2 regions of the Leptolyngbya sp. FACHB-711 genome follow, and region 1 is predicted to be linked to the other one. Evidence: riboswitches for the same ligand, from Rfam matches in the RefSeq annotation. Region 1 holds a riboswitch; the other holds the start of a gene.
The links. A riboswitch is a leader RNA that binds a small molecule or an ion and turns the genes downstream of it on or off. The one in region 1 is predicted to bind cyclic di-AMP.
Positions count from the first base shown of each region.

Region 1 (13,099 bases):
TCTGAATCTGACGCTGCATTTGTTCGCTTTCGGTAGAAGGCTCCAGACAGCTCAAGCCTTTGCAGACCATTGCCATTACACCGGGGGGCAAGTGTGAGTCGAGGCGAAGGGCGATCGTTGGCAAGTACTGCTGAGCAAGGTTTGCGATTTCGTCAGGCGTGGTTCGGATCAACGTCGGATAGCGGAACCAGTCCAGCCCACTCACTAAGCTAGGGCAGGCTTGCGGAATTTGCTCAATCACAGTGCTAAAAGCTTGCAGCGTTTGCTCGGCGCGATCGAAGCATTGCAAATCTTCCGTGAGCAGAAACAGCCGGATCAGGTTCATCGCGGCGATTCCATTTGCAGAAGGTGTGGCATTGTCACCGTAGCTGCGTTCCTGCACAACCAGATCGCTCACTGCATCGGTGTTGTAGTAGCCACCCTGCTCTCGACTCCAGAGAAATTCTTCAAACTCACACTGCACTTCCTGGGCGCGAGCGAGCCATTGTTGACCGTCCTGTCCCAGACTCAAGCTTGCCTGATGCAGATCAAGCAAAGCTTTGATGAGTAGCGCGTAGTCTTCCGATTGAGCAATGACGCTGACCTGCCCGTCATAGTTGAGCCGATGTAGACGGTGATCCTGCCACTGGTAATTCAAGATGAACTGTGCCGCCCTGACTGCCAGATCGAAATACGCCCCGTTTTGCAAGACTGCAGCCGATCGTGCCAGTCCCGAAATCATCAGACTATTCCAGGCGACGATCATCTTGGTATCGGTCACCGCCGGAATACGTCCTTTCCAGGGCAAAGTTCTTGCTTGCTGATTGTTCTGTGCTGGGGGAAATGTGGTGGTGTCCAGAGCAGAGGCTCCATAGCGCACGGTAAATAGTTTTTCTAGCGCGGCGACTGCGGTCGAAGCAAGTTCACCGCTCCTCGATCGCTGCAAAACGTTCTTGCCTTCAAAGTTGCCAGCCGGATTGACGCTAAATTCGGCTTCCAGAATGGTCAATTCTTCGGGCGTGAGAATCTGCTCTAGTTCTGGATAGCTCCAGACATAAAACGCGCCTTCTTCTGGTTCACGATCGTCTGGACGAGGAAAACTATCCGCATCCTGCGCCGCATAAAAGTACCCTTCAGGAGCCGTCATCTCGCGCTGAAGCCACTGGACGGTACCGTCGATCGATCGGGCAAAGGCAGGTTCCTGAATTCCGATCGCCCACAGCTCCGCCAGATACTCAATGATCTGCCCGTTGTCATAAAGCATTTTCTCAAAGTGAGGCACTGTCCAGGTCGGATCAACCGTATAGCGATGAAACCCACCCGCCACATGGTCATAAATGCCACCCAATGCCAGATCCATGCCGCGCTGCTGGCAAACGGTCAGCCGATTCAAATCCGGGTCATTGTGCTGAAACCGAACACTGTGCAGGGCAGTCATCGCGTGAGGAATCATGGGAAATTTTGGCCCTCCTCCCTTCGCGGCTAGTACCGTCAGACTGACCCGTAGCCCTTCCTGCAAGCGTTCTTCAGAGAGTTCGCCATTTCCCTCGATCGTCGCGCCCTGCTTCAACCGTTCCCGCAGCTCGTCCGTCACTGCCTGAAGCTTGACTGCCTCGGTGTCGTAAAAATTTCGGAGTGCCTGAATGACCTGCAAAAAGCTCGGTCGCCCGTACTTCGCCTCTGGCGGAAAGTAAGTTCCCCCATAAAAAGGCAGGAGATCGTGCGGCGACAGAAACACATTCAGGGGCCAGCCGCCTTGTCCCGTCATGAGCTGGAGTGCCTGCATATAAATGCTGTCAATGTCCGGGCGTTCTTCGCGATCGACCTTAATTGCCACATAGTTCGCGTTTAGATAATCGGCAACGATCGGATCAGAAAACGCTTCGCCCTCCATCACCGTACACCAGTGGCAGCTAGAGTAGCCGATCGACAAAAAAATCGGCTTGTTCTCCTGTTTTGCTTTCTCTAATGCCTCATCGCACCACGACCACCAGTCGATCGGGTTATCGGCATGTTTGCGGAGATAAAGGCTCTGAGTCTGAGCGAGGCGATTGGTCATAACAGCAGCCGGAACGCTTCACTGTTGAGTCTAGCGTTTTAGCTTGATTTACGAAGGGCTGATGACAAAGGGCTGCTTGCCTCAGTCATTTCCTATAGAGTTGCCTGCTGCGCCGCTTGCTCCGCAGTTTCCCGCAGGGGTAATCGAATATATCCCGCAGCCACACTCTCCGCCACAATTGCTTCGACCCACTCCCACAAATCAGGCGTGCCCTGCTTAACCGGTTCCATCCGCTTCCAGACCTGATCGATCGAAACGCCGTGTTTCTTCCAGGTTCCGCCTGCCGTTTTGTAGTTGTGCAAGAGGGGCTGAATGCGATCGAGTGCAGCCGCAAATTGAGCCGTTGCCGTTTCCCGCGCTTCAAACTCTTCCCATAAAAGACGCAGCTCGGCTTCCAGATCCGGCGGCAATAAGCCAAAAATGCGATCGGCGGCACGCTGTTCTCGATCGGCTTTGTCCAGATTGCCCTGCACGTCGTAGCAAAAGGTATCGCCTGCATCAATTTCAACCAGATCGTGAATCAGCAGCATTTGAATCGCGCGGCTCATGTCTGTTCCCGCAGGGGCGTACTCTGCCAGCACGATCGCCATGATTGCCAGATGCCAGGAATGCTCTGCGCTGTTTTCCTGCCGTGATGCATCGACCAGCAGGGTTTGCCGCAGGATGTGCTTAAGGCGATCAATTTCCAGGATGAATTGAATTTGTTGGGTGAGTCGTTGCTGCACGGTGGGAGGTGGAGGGAGGTGGGCTGACGCTTTATTTTAGTGTGAATGGGGGTGGGAGATGAGGGGGTGAGCGTCTTGATCGCGTTTAGATTGAATCAGTGGGTATGTAGGGGGTTTGATTAGAATGGGAGCAGGCACTTTTTCACCACACGATTGCCCCTATGTCTCTTCCCAAATCTCTGCTGGTCGGTTTAACTTCTAACGACTTTCGCCATCCGCTCGATCGTGAGGCAACTCAGGCACTCAAGCAGATTCCGGGGATGGATTTAGTTGTGCGATCGGTGCTTGGACCTGTGGCAGAACGATTCTTCTATTTAGAAAATATTGCGTCTAGCATTTTGGTGAGCGATCAGCAGTTGCCTCATTTACATCAGCTGCTGCTGGAAGCCTGCAAAATTCTTGACCTGGAACCGCCTCAGCTTTATGTGCGGCAGCATCCGGTTCCCAATGCCTACACTTTTGCAATGCGAGGCAAACAGCCGTTTATTGTGCTGCATACATCGCTGATTGATATGCTCACATCTGAAGAAACCCAGGCAGTGATCGCTCACGAATTGGGGCATCTCAAGTGCGAACACAGTGTTTATATGACCCTAGTGAATGTGCTGGTGCTGGCTGCCGGACAGGTTCCCTCCTGGGGTGCGGTGCTGGCACAGAGTTTGCAGACTCAGTTAATGGAATGGGTGCGCTGTGCAGAATTTACCTGTGATCGCGCTGCGTTGCTGGTTGCTCAAGAGCCGCGTGTGGTTGCCTCGGTGCTCATGAAACTAAGTGGCGGTTCGCCTACGCTTGCCTCTCAGCTCAATCTGGATGCATTTTTAGCACAGGCGCGATCGTATGACACCATGACCACCGATGATGTGGGCAAGCTGCTGCGCCAGATGCAAACCACGCCGCTAAGCCATCCCCTCCCGGTACTTAGAGCTAGAGAAGTCGATCGTTGGGCAAGCAGCCAGGAATACGCAGGGATTCTCCAGAAGCGATCGATGCGCTATAATGATGAGGCTGAAAAGGGCGGATGGCGAAACTGGTAGACGCACCACACTCAAAATGTGGCGAGGTAACCCCTCATGGGAGTTCGATTCTCCCTCTGCCCATAGACTTAAGTAAATTACTAAAATTAAATTAGTAAAGAAGTGAATTAGTAAAGCTGAATTACTCAAGCAAGATTAAATTCGAGGAGGGTTCGGATCATGGCTCAACGGTTGAAGCGATGGGAATCTCCCCGCAAGCAGGGCAGAAACGATAAAGGAAAAGGCGGCAGTGCCCGACAGCGACAGCTCCGCAAACAAACTCAAATGCTGCGGAAGAAACTGAAGGACGGCAACCCATCTAATCAAAATTCAAACCGATCGGGGGAAGGGACACTATCTCTTCCCTCTTTTTTTATTCAATTCCCTCTCTTTCAATCCACTTTGTTCACTCCACGCCCAACACACTTACCAGCAATGCCTTTTGAGCATGCAGCCGATTTTCTGCCTCGTCCCAGACCCGCGATTGGTTGCCTTCGATCACGCCGTTTGTAATCTCCTCGCCGCGATGTGCCGGAAGACAGTGCAGCACGATCGCCTTTGAGTCGGCTTTATTCATCAGGTCTTCATTCACCTGGTAGGGCATAAAAACGGGAATGCGGCTGTCTGCCAGATCTTCCTGTCCCATACTCGCCCAAACATCGGTGTAAACAATTTGTGCGCCCTGAACGGCGGCTTGCGCGTCCTGAGTGAGGGTCACTTCGGTTCGATCGCCTGCGATCGCTTTTGCCTGCTCCAGAACTCCGGCGTTTGGTTCAAAGCCAGCAGGAGCAGCAACCCGAACGTTCATACCGCTTAAGGCACAGCCCAACATCAGGGAGTTTGCCATGTTGTTGCCATCGCCGACATAGGCAAGCGTTAAACCGTCGAGCTGTCCAAATTCTTCTTTGATGGTCTGCAAGTCGGCTAACACCTGACAGGGATGCTCCAGATCGGTGAGAGCATTAATCACGGGAATTTTGGCATAGCGGGCAAAGGTTTCAAGCTCCTGCTGCTCGTAGGTGCGAATCGCCAGCACATCCAGATAGCGATCGAGCACTCGCGCTGTATCTTCCACGGGTTCTCCCCGGCTCACCTGGGTGACGTTGACGTTGAGATCCAGTACTTGCCCGCCGATTTGATACATTGCCGCCGAGAAGCTAACTCTGGTGCGTGTCGAAGCTTTGGTAAACAGCAGACCCAGAATCTTTTCGCAGCGCGGGTTGAGCTTCTTTGCTTTCAAGTCGATCGCCAGATCCAGCAAATCCCGCAGTTCTGCCACACTTAAATCCGCCATGCTTAGCAGATCCCGCCCATATAATGTCGCTACGCTCATTTCTGAAGCTTGATAGTAGGGGTTTCTTGAATTCCGGAAACTAAAACCCTACCAGATTTTCTGCGATCGTGCAGTGTTCAATTCAACTCCTGAGCAATTCTCGTTCTGTCACCAAGAACTTTTTCCTTCTACCGCCTAGGGGCTTGACTCAGCAGACTGAATTCGAGCATCAGCAAAGAGGGAGCCGTTCTTATCCTACTCGCCTGAATAAATCTCCAAAAGAAATCGGATTACAAGTGTTGGCACAGCAGTTGGTAGGCTCAGGCTTTGTCCGTTTACTCAAGTAACTTACTTAAGTAACGACTGAAATTTGAAGTACTTTGCCATACCTTCAAGCTAGCAAACCGCTTTGTTACCTCTCAACTCGACTTAAGCTTCAAAAATTGTTTGCGTACAATGCGCTTACTTATTCACTCGATCGTCTTTTTTCGGGAAACTTCACCATTCCTGTACAGTTCTCCTCACTGTCTCCGGGTTGAGGTGCAAGACATAATCAAAACATGAGGATTAAACGTTTCAATTACCCCACACAAGATAGAGCGATGTTAGTGAGATATTGGAATCCTTGGCGCGAAATGGAAACGCTCCGCCGTCAAATGGATCGAGTGTTTGATGAGATTGCAGTACCGAGCGAATACAGCTGGGCTCCGGCGATCGAACTACATGATAGCGGTGAAACATTTACGCTGAAAGCTCAACTTCCCGGCATGGATGTGAAAGATATCAACGTTGAAGTGAGCCGTGAAGCAGTTGCTCTCTCCGGTGAGTATCGCAGTGAGCAGCAGGGCGAAACCAACGGCATTATGAAGTCCGAGTTTCGCTACGGTAAATTCCGCCGCATTGTGCCGCTTCCGGTTACTGTGCAGAACGATCAGGTTCAAGCCGAATACAAAGATGGCATCTTGACCCTGACGCTGCCCAAAGTCGTCGAAGTTCGCAACAAAGTGGTGAAGCTGAATCTGACAGACTTGGCTCAGCCTACGATCGAGCCGACGACCGAACCCGCGACAGCAGCCGTCACCGGATCGAATGAGGCACAGGCTACCGAAGCCAACAGCTAAGAGCTTAAGCGGTTTTGAGCCGCCTCTGGAGTAAGCGACACGCAAATTAGACAAATTAGATTTGAGTTAAACAGATAGCGCAATAAGCAGGAGGTCGATCGCCTCTTGCTTTTTTGTATTTTTGTATTGGTACACCATTTTTGTATTGGTACACCAATGGTTTAATAAACCAATTTTTATCTATCTTCAATGCATCAATTTTCTGCATCAAATCATAATTTCTGCATCAAATCCTAAAGCTAAAGCTGATATTACTCCTGCTAAACCTGCCTTGACATTCATATTTACTGCACTCACCTGCACTCACCGTTCTTCAACCAACTTTATTGAAATCATTTACAGCGTTTATTTCTGCGTTCGACTTAGAAACGCAACGTTTGTAATCAAAAATTCGCAAAATCGATCGCCTACCTTCGGCTGAATAAGCAAACACAATGGTGAAAGCAATTCGATTGCTTTAGCAGTAGAGAGATTGACGGACGCAATGGGCGATGTTAGTATGGATGCACTTCAAATTAATCTCGAACAGTCAGCTTAATTCAGTCTCACCCTAACCAAAGAAGACTGAAGCGGAGGAACCAATATTGGGGCGTATCGCAAGAAGGACACCTCTCAGTCCTAGCCCGTCAGCTAACTCCGTCGGCATTGAGGGGAGACTGAAGCTTTTGGCAATTTGTCTTTGGATAACCGTCTTTGGGCAACCGTGCTAAAGCTCGTCAGTATCCTTGACTGTTGGACAGTGGTTCCGTTGTTCTGTCCACCTTCAACCCTGAGGAGTTCAGGATGGTTGTACAATTTGTGGGTTCGATCGCCGTTGCCGGACAAGCAGCCTGGAGGCGTGTGCAGCCAGTCGTGCTGCAAGAAACTGTGCTGCTGCCTGCGTTGGGATTTGCAGGTCTGATTTTGCTGTGGTGGATAATTGCCCTGTTTAACAGCGACCTGATGCCCACCCCGCCAGAGGCACTTCAGGCAAACATGGACTATTTGCTGCATCCGTTTTATCGTCGTGGTCCTGGCGATTTGGGAATTGGTTGGCTGTTGATGGCAAGTTTGCGGCGCGTTTTGATTGGCTTTAGCCTAGGCGCACTGGTTGCAATTCCCGCCGGATTTCTGATTGGGATGTCGCGTCAGGCAATGCTGGCACTCAATCCGATTATTCAAATCCTGAAGCCCGTTTCGCCTCTGGCCTGGCTGCCGATCGCCTTGGCAATTTTTAACCTGGCAGACCCTTCTGCGATTTTCGTCATCTTCATTACGTCGCTCTGGTCAACGATTATTAACACTGCACTTGGCGTATCCAGCGTCTCCAAAGATTATCTGGATGTGGCGAGAGTCCTGGAAATGCCTCAGTGGAGACGAGTTATCAAAATTATTCTGCCTGCCAGTCTGCCCTATATCTTCACCGGGCTGCGCATTAGCCTGGGCATTGCATGGCTGGTGATCGTCGCAGTCGAGATGCTGACCGGAGGTGTAGGCATTGGCTTCTTTGTCTGGGATGAGTGGAGCCGCTTGAACCTTAGCTCGGTCTTCCTGGCGGTGGTTGTAATTGGGCTAACCGGGCTGATTCTGGACTTTATCGTGGTCAAAATTCAGCAGTTTGTCACTCGTCGTCGTTTTCGATCGCAGTCGGCAGCCTAATCAAGTGGGGGAATCCGGGGGTGAGGGGTAAGTGAGCAGGGGATAAAATCTCTCGATCGCCCTTGCGTCAGAGCTTCCTAATCTACTTCATCAGCTTTGCGTCAATCATTTCCACAGTCTCTCTACTGTCTGTTGAATCAGGTTGAGCAGCAAGACGCTCCCCATTTATAGAACGAACCGCAAAACCCGCTCCTCACCTCCCCATTCTCTCATCCCTCCGACTTTCCATCCTTTATCCACTCCCCACTCCCCAAACCAATATGAACCACGATCGTCTCAATCGACGTGACTTCTTAAAAGGATTCGGAGCTTCGGTCGCTGCAACGACGCTGGCTTCCTGTGCGGTAAGTGCGAATAGGGCGCCGCAAGGACTGCCGCAAATGGCGGCTGAAGTAGAACCGATCATCGATCCCCAAACGCTGGAAAAACCGAATTTAACGATTGGCTATGTACCTGTCAATGACTGCGCTCCCTTTGCGATTGCCTGGGAAAAAGGCTTCTTTCGCAAATATGGCTTGAACGTGAAGCTTAGCCGCGAAGCAAGCTGGGCAACCTCACGAGATGGCGTAATTTTTGGTCGGCTGGATGCGTCACCCGTGGTTTCAGGAGCCGTGACCAATGCCCGAATTGGCGCAGAAGGTGCGCGCCATGCCCCGATGTGTGCCGCAATGACCATCCACCGCCATGGCAATGCAATGACCATGAATCGTGCCATGTGGGAATCGGGGATTCGCCCCTGGCATGAGTACAAGGGTGATTTGGAGGCATTCGGGCGGGATTTCCGTCGCTATTTTGAAGGTCTGCCCTCGGATCAGCGAATTTGGGCAGTGGTTCTCAGTTCGGCGATTTATGAATATTTCATTCGCTATGTCTCGGCTGCCGCAGGCGTTGATCCGTTGAGCGAATTTCGCGTGATTATTGTGCCGCCGCCCCAAATGGTAACGAATATGCGAATTGGTGCAATGCAGGCATACATGGTGGCAGAACCCTGGAACACTCGCGCAATTCGGGGGAATGAAGGAATTGGCTTCACCTTTGCTCAAGGAAAGGAAGTCTGGCGCGGACATCCTGATCGCCTGCTAGCAGTGATGGAGCCTTTTATTAATGAAAATCCCAAGACGTATCGATCGCTGGTGAAAGCCATGATCGAAGCCTGTCAGTATTGCAGCAAGCCGGAGAATCGCGCCGAAGTTGCAAAGATTATCACCGGGCGATCGTTCACCGGAGCCAGACCGAAAACCTGCAAAACCCCGCCCCTGATCACGCCGGACAATCTGCCTTCACTGCCCGAATGTGCAACCAAGTTTACGGGTCCAGGCATTATTGGCGAATATAACTATGGCGGTTTTGATAGCAAAGACCGGACGATCGCTGCCGCCGATACCACCATTTTTTACGACTTCCCAACCGACCTCGCCGAACCCGCCAACGCCCATTCCACCTTCTTGTGGCGATCGCAAAGTCTCTGGCTGATGACGCAAGCCGCCCGCTGGGGACAGATTCCCGAAATTCCGGCAAACGCAGACGAGCTGACGAAAAAAGCCTGGCGATCGGACCTCTACCGCGACATCGCTGCCGAAATGGGCATTAACTGCCCCAGCGAAGACTACAAAGTAGAACCCGCTACTGTCTTTATCGACCAGAAAGGATTCGATCCCAGCGACCCGGTCGGCTACTTGAAAAGCTTTGAAATTCGAGCCGATCGCCCCAAACCCTTCTATTTATCCTAGCTGACCCCTCACCCCTTACTCACCCCCTCACACCCGGAGAACCTCATGATCAAACCGCTTACCTTCCCCGCCACCGATCGCCTGCGTGACCCAGCCGAGTTTCTTAGGATTGAGAATGTAACCAAAGCTTATCCTGCCGCCGGAGGTGGCCAGACCGTGATTCTGGATGGCATCAATCTGACGATCGGCGCAGATGAATACATCTCAGTCATCGGGCATTCGGGCTGCGGCAAATCGACCCTGCTGAAGATTGTGGCAGGTCTAGAACAGGCAACGTCTGGTTCTGTTTGGCTCGAAGGGCGCGAAGTGCGTAAACCCGGAGCGGAGCGCATGATGGTATTTCAGCAATACTCGCTGCTGCCCTGGCTCACGGTGCGAGAAAACGTTCGGCTGGCAGTGGATGAAGTGTTGAGGAACCTCTCTTCAGCAGAAAAGCGGGAAATTGTCAACGAACATCTGGCAATGGTGAATCTGACCCCTGCGGCAGAAAAATATCCTGATGAGCTTTCGGGCGGCATGAAACAGCGAGTGGGGATTGCTCGCGCTTTAGCGATTCGTCCCAAGGTGCTGCTGATGGATGAACCCTTTGGCGCGCTCGATGCGCTGACACGGGGCAAGCTCCAGCGGCAAGTCCTGGATATCTGGGAAAACCACCGTCAGGCGGTCATGATGATTACTCACGATGTGGATGAGGCGTTGTATATGTCCGATCGAATTATCTTAATGACGAATGGACCTGCTGCCCAAATTGGCGAAATTTTGGAAGTTCCCTTTGCCCATCCGCGCCAGCCGAAGGAGCTGCGAGAACTGCCTGAATACTACGAACTGCGGAACCACGCGCTCAACTTCCTCGATCGTCATTTCGGACACGATGACCAACTTTAATCTTTGTTAAATTAAGCCCGTTCTATTCCTAAAGAGGACTGTGTAGGGCAAATAGGAAGCTTTACACTGCAATTGATCCCTCTAATGTTTCTGTTGATTCCTGTCTGTTTTTCATTGATCCCAAAGCTTGTTTCCCTTAGGAAACTGTAAAGCGATCGCTTAAATTTCACGCTGACCCGTCTGCCGCTTTTAGCTTCCATTTCCTCACTTGCTCCTCCAACACCGACTATGAGAATTCAACCGATGCTGCTGCGCCTGCAAAGCGCGCTTGGACAAGACAACCTCAGTGAGCAAATGCTTTTGTATCCGGGTGTCGCGCCGACGCAGAATTCTTTTGCTGAGATGTCAAGCAGTTCCGCCAAGGGAGCAATTGACGCTACTGAGGCAACTTCGGAATCGATCGACGAAACGACCAATATTGTCATCAGCTACAATGGTTCTCCGAATAGCCAAACTGCTCTCGATTTTGCCTTCTGGATTGCTCATCAAACGAAACTCGCGACCAACAAATCTGTTACCGTTCACGTCGTCTATGTGCTGGATAGCTGCAACTCGCTCCAGTTAACTTGCGCTGCCGCTCCTGATCTGAACGGACTCCGATCGCAGTCTCTTCAAAAAGCGCAGGTTGGCGGTCTCCCCTCGATTCAGAAGCAAACTGCAACGGCAGTTCAATCCAAACCCCAATCGCAGGCAGCAGCCGTCTATCAACCCAGAACGATTCAAACCCAGTCAGCCCGATCGCTAACCGATTCCCTTGAGACTGCCGATCGCATCCTGTGGCAGGCTCGCTGTCTAGCTGATGAATGGCGTGGTTCTCTAGAGGCACATTTGCGCTTTGGGGCAGTGGCGATCGAGCTGCGTCAGGTAGTGGAGGCTGTAAAGGCAGATGTGCTGATGGTAGGCTGTACGACCGGAGAACATTCCCTGATCCAGCAGTTGCTCACCCCAGCGTTTCCCTGCCCGATCCTGGGCATTCCGCACGAGCTAGAAAAGCAGTAGGAAATTAGCGGGGCGTTGCTCAATCGAAGGATAAATGGTTGAGTTGAACATGGCTGGGCAGCCCCCTAAATCTCCCAATTTTGGAGGGCTTTGAGCGTGTAAAGGTCATACACAGAATCCTTGCCGCGACCTACGAACGAAGCCTAAAGAAATCGCTGCTGGTGCGGGCGAGTTGCCTGATCGATGCGATCAATTTCTTCTTGCGTGAGGCTCCAGCCCAGTGCGCCTGCATTCTGTTGGGCCTGGCTCCCATTCTTTGCACCTGGAATTGGGACAACGTTACCCTGAGCAATCAGCCAGTTCAGCGAAACTTGGGCGGGAGTGCGATCGTATTTTTCGCCGATTTGCTTTAGCAACATTATCACCGGAGCCAATTTTTCCACGCCACCTCTGCTGAAGCGAGGGTCTAGCTTGCGCGCGCCCGTCGGGTCTTGATAATTTTCAGGAGTGTATTTTCCGGTAAGCAAACCCTGCGCTAATGGGCTGTAAGCCAGAATCATGATGCCCAGCTCTTTTGCTGCTGCCATAACGCCATTGTGCTCGATCTGACGCGCCAGCAGCGAATACTGCATTTGATTCACCGCCAAAGGAACACCGCGCTTTGCCAGTAGCTCGTGCGCCTGTCGCATCTGATCCGCCGAATAGTTGCTCACGCCGATCGCCTTAATTCTGCCGCGTTTTACTTCGTCAGCCAGTGCCTCCATCAAGGTGGGCTGTCCCATGAAAAAGTCAAAGGGCTGGTGAACTTGATACAGCTCTACGGTGTCACGCTGGAGCCGCTTCAAACTTGCAGTCAGCGCATCAGCAACAGCACTTTTTCCAAACCGCCAGGGCAGCGGGAAGTACTTCGTTGCAATGTAGACAGGCTGATTGGTTTGCTGCATAAACTGTCCCAGCAGCGTTTCTGACTTGCCCAATCCGTAGATTTCTGCGGTATCAAAAAAATTAACGCCTGACTCTAGAGCGGTCTTGAATGCCTGCTCGACTGAACTTGCATCGTAATCTTTGCCATAAGTCCAAAACAGGTTGTCGCCCCATTGCCAGGTGCCGATTCCCAGAGGCTTGATTGTCAAACCGCTAGAGCCGATCGAGAGGATATCCATTGTTTGCTTTATAAAACTTTACAATTACTTCATAGTGTAGCCCAGATACTCAGGATCAGGCGTAAGCCGATCGAGATAACTGCATCAACCGTCAGCAGCAGAAATCAGTATCAGGAGCCACTCTTAGGAGTCAGGCGACTTCTCTTTTAACTGCTTCAGTATCAGGTAGCGATCGATAATGGCGCGGGTTGCTTCTGACATTCGCACTTGGTCGCCAAGCTGATAAAACCGCAGTTCGCGAATCTCGTGGGTTGGCTGCGGCGTTCCCTGCGCTTCAACGAGAAATACTTTGTGCTCATCGCGCACCCAGCCCGACTTACGCCAGCGAATGTGTCCGGTGTAGCTAAAGAGATACTGCATTGAAATTGTTTTGAGGGTTGTTTCTTCTTGCAGTTCCCGAATCGTTGCCGCCTTGCGCGATTCTCCTTTTTCGGCAGCTCCTCCAGGTAATAAAAATCGTCCGCTCTTGCCCGCCACGAGCAGCACACCCTGAGGCGTATCAACGAGCGCAGTACCTCTACGCCGCTTACGGACGGCTTTTTTTAGCAGTTTTGAAGGGGTGGTTTGCACAAAC
Region 1 covers NZ_JACJOR010000547.1:4,070-17,168, reverse strand. The annotation lists gene H6F80_RS27330 (thioredoxin domain-containing protein) at 1-2,038, opposite strand, end outside; gene H6F80_RS27325 (HD domain-containing protein) at 2,131-2,763, opposite strand; gene H6F80_RS27320 (M48 family metallopeptidase) at 2,925-3,797, shown strand; tRNA gene H6F80_RS27315 (tRNA-Leu) at 3,776-3,860, shown strand; gene argF (ornithine carbamoyltransferase) at 4,183-5,109, opposite strand; gene H6F80_RS27305 (Hsp20/alpha crystallin family protein) at 5,652-6,170, shown strand; cyclic di-AMP (ydaO/yuaA leader) riboswitch at 6,692-6,830, shown strand; gene ntrB (nitrate ABC transporter permease) at 6,954-7,808, shown strand; gene H6F80_RS27295 (ABC transporter substrate-binding protein) at 8,069-9,538, shown strand; gene H6F80_RS27290 (ABC transporter ATP-binding protein) at 9,584-10,423, shown strand; gene H6F80_RS27285 (universal stress protein) at 10,652-11,422, shown strand; gene H6F80_RS27280 (aldo/keto reductase) at 11,566-12,525, opposite strand; gene H6F80_RS27275 (NUDIX domain-containing protein) at 12,649-13,095, opposite strand.

Region 2 (5,655 bases), on a different contig from region 1:
TTTCTTCGATCGGCGGACGTTCTGTTGACATGGTCAGACCTCCAGATGTCTATCGTTTGAGCATGAGTGCCTTGATTCAAAGCTGAGAAAGAGAACAGAAACGACTGAATAAAGCTGGGAGTTCAATCCAATATCAAACCCATCAGTCTTTGGGATCGCAGGGGATCAATGTGTCCCTATCTTGCAGAAAATCAGCCTAAGAATCAAGTAGTTCAAAGCCTGATTCTAGTGAGATCAACGGAAACTCAGCGATCGGAACAGCAATAATGTCATGATTTTCTGACAAATGCCCGTTTGGGATCGGGTTGTGGGATCGACAATATCAAAGTTTCATGACATTGCGAGCCAACTGTCAGTTACGCTAGAAGCCCTGAAAAACGGAATGTAAGAAAGTTGTCCTTCCAGAGTGCTGGGAATCCCTATCTGCTTAGAGGAGATGCTCACCCCAATCGTCTGCCGTTGCTTAGCAGTCGATCGCCTGAATAGGTGTTGTAGGGTACGCAGTGCTTTTGCTTGTCGGCAACTCTCTATTTGCACAAGCCGTCTAGACTGTCACAATGGCTAAGGCATATTGGCCATGCTAAGGCTGACTCTAAGACCTGTTCATTTTTTACACACCATCATGTCTACCGATCGCCCCACTCAGGAACCTGCACCCCAACCCGATTCTCGGCAAAGTCGGCTGATTAGCAGCGTTCTGGCTCCGGCAGTTCGGCTGTGGCTGCGATCACAGGTTGAGTCTGTCGCAGATCTGCAATTTCAGCTTGAAGGAGGCGATCGACAACTCCTCTCAGGCTATGTGCCAAAAGTGTCGATCGCTGCACGGCAGGCAGTTTATCAAGGGCTCCATCTGAGTCAGGTTGCGCTGACAGGCGAAAATATTCGCGTCAATTTTGGGCAGGTTCTTCGCGGCAAACCCCTCCAATTGCTCGAAGTCGTCCCGGTCTTTGGTAATCTGACGCTGCACCAGCGCGATCTCACCGCTTCGCTTCAGGCTCCCCTGCTGGCAACTGCGCTATCCGACTTAATGACCGCTCTATTTCAGCCCGAAACGCGCCACCTCTTGCCCCCGGAACTCACTGCTGCGATTGGAACAGGTACGATTCACATCACTCAGCCCCAAATTGAACTCGGCAATCAGCAGCTTATCCTTGGCGGCATTTTGGCAAGTGCAATGAATAATTCCCCCGTCCGAGAACCTGCGATCGATTCGCTCCAACAAGGAACTGCTTTGCCTCGCCTCCCCTTTTTGCTGCGAACCGGAATTACGCAATTCAACGGCAGCCAGCTTTGCCTTGATCGTCCCGAACTGTTGCCCACGCTCACCGCAACCCAGGGAACTCCACTGCCCCATCTCCATCGGTTTGCGATTGATCTCGGTCAGGAAGTCGAGATTCAGGAACTCCTTTTGGAAGCGGAAAGGCTGGTGTGCCGGGGGAGGGTTAATGTAGTACCAGCGTAAGAAGTTATCGCGATCGGGTGCAGTAAACCTGCCAGCTCACCCCTCATTTCCTCATCCCCTCGGCTCCCCCGCTTACCAACTCCCGCTTATCAACTCCGGTTCACTAACTAAAGAAAAAACCTCCCCACCATATAGATCGCCGCCGTCAACAACTGCATCAGCATGACCGGAATCCCGTATCGCAGAAAAGTTTGGAACGGAATACGCTTGCCGTGCTGTTCTGCAATTCCTGCCGCCACAATGTTAGACGATGCACCAACGAGCGTTCCGTTACCGCCCAGCGTTGCACCGTACATCATTGCGTAAAACAGGGGCAGGACTTCAGTGGGAAACTGCCCGTTAAAGTCGGGAGTTAGCACTTCTGCGCTCACCAGCCCCACGTTAACGACATACTGCTTCAGCAGAGGAACCATTGCCACGACCAGGGGAATATTGGGCACGACGCTGGAAATAAGACCCACAAACAGGAGCAATGCCAGGGAACCCAGCAAGATATTTTGACCGAGGATGACGGCAAGAAGTCCTGATAAATTTCCAATAATGCCTGTTTTTTCGAGTCCGCCAATCAGGACAAAGATGCTCATAAAAAACAGCAGCGTACTCCAGTCAACATCGCGCAGAATATTGTGAACGGTGTCGATTTTGCTTTGGTGTGCCAGCAGGAGAGCCAGGGCAGCACCGAGCAGAGCAGACGCAGCCGGAGAAACGGGAATTGGCAGCAATTCGCCTGCCACAAAAAACACGAGTACCGCAACCACAATGATTCCGCCGAGCGCCAAAACACGGGGATGATTGATTTTGGGGTGGGGCAAGTGTTCCAGGTCGGTTAGCTGCTTATGCCAGATAGGGGAAAACAGGAACGGGGTCATGATCAGCAGGGTGACGATCGCCGCCGCGCCGCCCAGACTGAGCTGTGTAAGGTAATCCAGAAAGCTGATATTGACTGCATCCCCTACAATAAACGTTGCCGGATCGCCCACCAGCGTCAGCAGCCCGGCACTATTTGCCACAAACACCATCAAAATCAGCAGCGGCACAAAGTCAACGCCTACTTCCTGTGCCATCGGCGGAATCAGCGGAGCCAGAAGCATAACGGTGGTTGCATTCGGCAGCACGGCACAAATCGGCGTGGTAATCGCAATAATGCCAATCAGCAGCCGCTTTCCCTGCCCCTTTGCCAGGATGACTATCTGGGTCGCCAGGTAGTCGAAAATCTTGGTGGGTTCAAAGGCACGCACCAGCACCATTACGCCAAAAAACAGTGCCAGCGTCGGATAGCTGCCGCCCACGTAGTCGATCGCCTCAGTCAGCGTCATAACGTTGGTAAACACCAGCAACAGCGCGCCCAAAAAAGCTGCAACTGTAAGGTGAATCCATTCGGTCATTACAAACAGGATCACGCCCAGAAACGCTGCTCCTGCGACCCATGCCTGCCAGTTTTCCATCTTCCCCGCTTCTCCGATAAGACGATACAGACTTGGGAAGCTGAGGAGCCAGATCTTTGCAATCACTCATTCCAGAAATTCATCCCGGAAATGTCACAAAAATGCTGTCTCTGCTCAGTCTTCTCCCTTTGCCGACGGAGTTAGTTGACGGGCTAAGGCTGGGAAATGCCCTTTTGCAATCGAGACTCAACGCTAAGCTAAAACCCAGGCATTATCCTGACCGCAAATACGTCCCAAAAATTGATTCCTCCGTTTCGATTGCGCCGATCGAATGAAGGCGGTCGAATTAGGCTGACTTGATTCCAGCGATTTGAAATTAGGGAAATCCGATAAATTGCCGATCGGAGGTTTCGCCTTCGGGTCGGGAAAAAGCTCCTTTATTCCTTACTGAATTCAGCAATTCAAGCGGATTTGATACGAAATCACCAGGATTGGCTCAATCGTAGCACTGGTTTTCCGGGCATCATACCATTCTTGGTTTGAATGCAGATTTGGCAGCGATCGTACCGTTTTGCGATTTGCAGACTTGATGCCTGCCCAAATCCCCTTTCCTGAAGTCGATACAATCAAGGGAATTGCTTTTTTCGCTTGAGGCACTATGCAATTGAACTGGCAATTAAATTTGTGGCTCGCTGTGTTTACGTCTCCCGGACCCATGATCGGACCCCTGCCGATCCGCTGGTATGGATTGCTGATTGCCTCAGCCGTGCTGATCGGGGTGACGTTATCGACCTATTTGGCAAAAAAACGCGGTGTCAATCCAGATTTAATGAGCGATCTGGCGATTTGGCTGGTGGTGGCAGCGATTCCGGCGGCACGGATCTACTATGTGGCGTTTGAATGGGACAAATACGCCAGCAATCCCTCAGAGCTGATTGCAATCTGGCATGGGGGCATTGCGATTCACGGCGCGATTTTGGGTGGCATGATCGCCACGCTAATTTTTGCGAAACTGAACAAAGTTCCCTTCTGGCAGCTTGCCGATCTGGTGGCTCCGTCTCTGATTTTGGGACAGGCGATCGGGCGATGGGGCAATTTCTTTAACTCTGAGGCATTTGGCAGACCCACGAATGTGCCCTGGAAATTGTTTATTCCTCCGGCGCAGCGTCCTCCCGGCTATACGCAGTTTGAGTATTTCCATCCCACATTTCTCTACGAATCGCTGTGGAATTTGGGGGTGTTCGCAATTTTGATGGTGCTGTTTTTCCGGGGGCTGCGCGGTAAGTCTTCGCTGAAGCTGGGAACCCTCTTTCTCACCTATCTGGTATGCTACAGCCTGGGACGTTTCTGGATTGAAGGACTGCGGATGGATAGCCTGATGCTCGGTCCACTGCGAATCGCTCAGGTTGTGAGTCTAGTTGGAATTGCGATCGGGGCGATCGGCTTACTATGGCTCTATCCGCTCAACCGATCTTTGCCGGATGTCGTGTCGATCGCAGAAGTAAACGAAGCAGCGCGAGCAAACGCTCAGGATTCGGACAAAAGCCAGGTATAAATTGATTTTGATTTCTTTCGTAGTAAACCTCACCCAAACCGCTTATCCACAGCACCTGCCTGAGGATCTACCAAAGCACTTTCGTAAAACAGAAAAGCCCTAGAGCAATTTCCAGGGCTTGAATCAGGGTGCATCTATACCCTACTTTTACCGATGAACGGTCAAATGGGGGAATTTACGGATGAGATTTATCTAGTTTTTACAGAAGTTCTTGCTTTCTCAAAGTTTTTACAGGAACGACGCAGTGCTGTGCGACAAATTTAACTTTTGTGTGATTTCATAGAGCCGAATCAACCATGACGACTGAATTTGAACATCGATCAATACCCGCTGAAGATCAGTCTACTATTGCCCCGGCAGTGTACATTGTGGGGGCGGGACCCGGCGACCCAGAGCTTTTGACCCTGAAGGCATATCGGCTGCTGCGTCAGGCAGAGGTCATTCTGTTTGCCGATTCGCTTGTGCCGACTGCGATGCTGCAAATGGTGCATTCTGACGCGGAAGTGATTCGGACAGCAAACAAAACTCTGGAAGAGATTTTGCCCGTTATGGTGGATCGGGTGCGATCGGGTAAATCCGTTGTGCGCTTACACTCGGGTGATCCGAGCTTGTACGGAGCGGTGCATGAGCAGATGCAGGCACTTGTCGCTGCCGAGATTCCGTTTGAGGTGATTCCAGGAATCAGTGCGTTTCAGCTTGCCGCCGCCAAACTCAAGGTCGAACTCACCGTGCCCGGGCTGGTGCAGACCATCATCCTGACGCGAATTAGCGGACGCACCCAGGTTCCCGCCGCCGAAGAACTCTCCTCGCTTGCCGCGCATCAGGCGAGCTTGTGCCTTTACCTCAGTGCCCGCCATGTGCGCGAGGCGCAGGAAAAACTGATGCAGCACTATCCGCCCGATACACCCGTTGCGGTTTGCTTTCGCCTGGGCTGGTCAGACGAGCAGATCTGGATTGCCCCCCTGGCAGAAATGGCAGACCTAACCGAGCAAAAAGACCTGATTCGTACCACGATGTACGTCATCAGTCCGGCACTGCGATCGATTACCCCAGAGGGGAAGCTGCTTCACGATGCCCCAGACCCAAACGAGCAGAATTCCTATCGATCGCGCCTCTACAACCCAGAGCATACTCATTTGTTTCGTCCCCGCTAATGGGTTAACTATCCCGTGCAGTTTTGTCCCGGTACAATGGAACGAATAGAACAAGAACAGCCCAGAGAACTTTGGGAAGTCACGACTGGGAAAGTCACG
Region 2 covers NZ_JACJOR010000346.1:10,612-16,266, reverse strand. The annotation lists gene H6F80_RS14385 (DUF4912 domain-containing protein) at 1-31, opposite strand, end outside; gene H6F80_RS14380 (LmeA family phospholipid-binding protein) at 623-1,462, shown strand; gene H6F80_RS14375 (ArsB/NhaD family transporter) at 1,570-2,907, opposite strand; cyclic di-AMP (ydaO/yuaA leader) riboswitch at 3,023-3,210, opposite strand; gene H6F80_RS29445 (hypothetical protein) at 3,301-3,504, opposite strand; gene lgt (prolipoprotein diacylglyceryl transferase) at 3,506-4,402, shown strand; gene cobM (precorrin-4 C(11)-methyltransferase) at 4,699-5,556, shown strand; gene H6F80_RS30415 (hypothetical protein) at 5,593-5,655, shown strand, end outside.
Region 2: it holds a riboswitch for cyclic di-AMP, as region 1 does, so the genes downstream of both, H6F80_RS14375 (ArsB/NhaD family transporter) here and ntrB (nitrate ABC transporter permease) in region 1, are expected to answer to the same signal.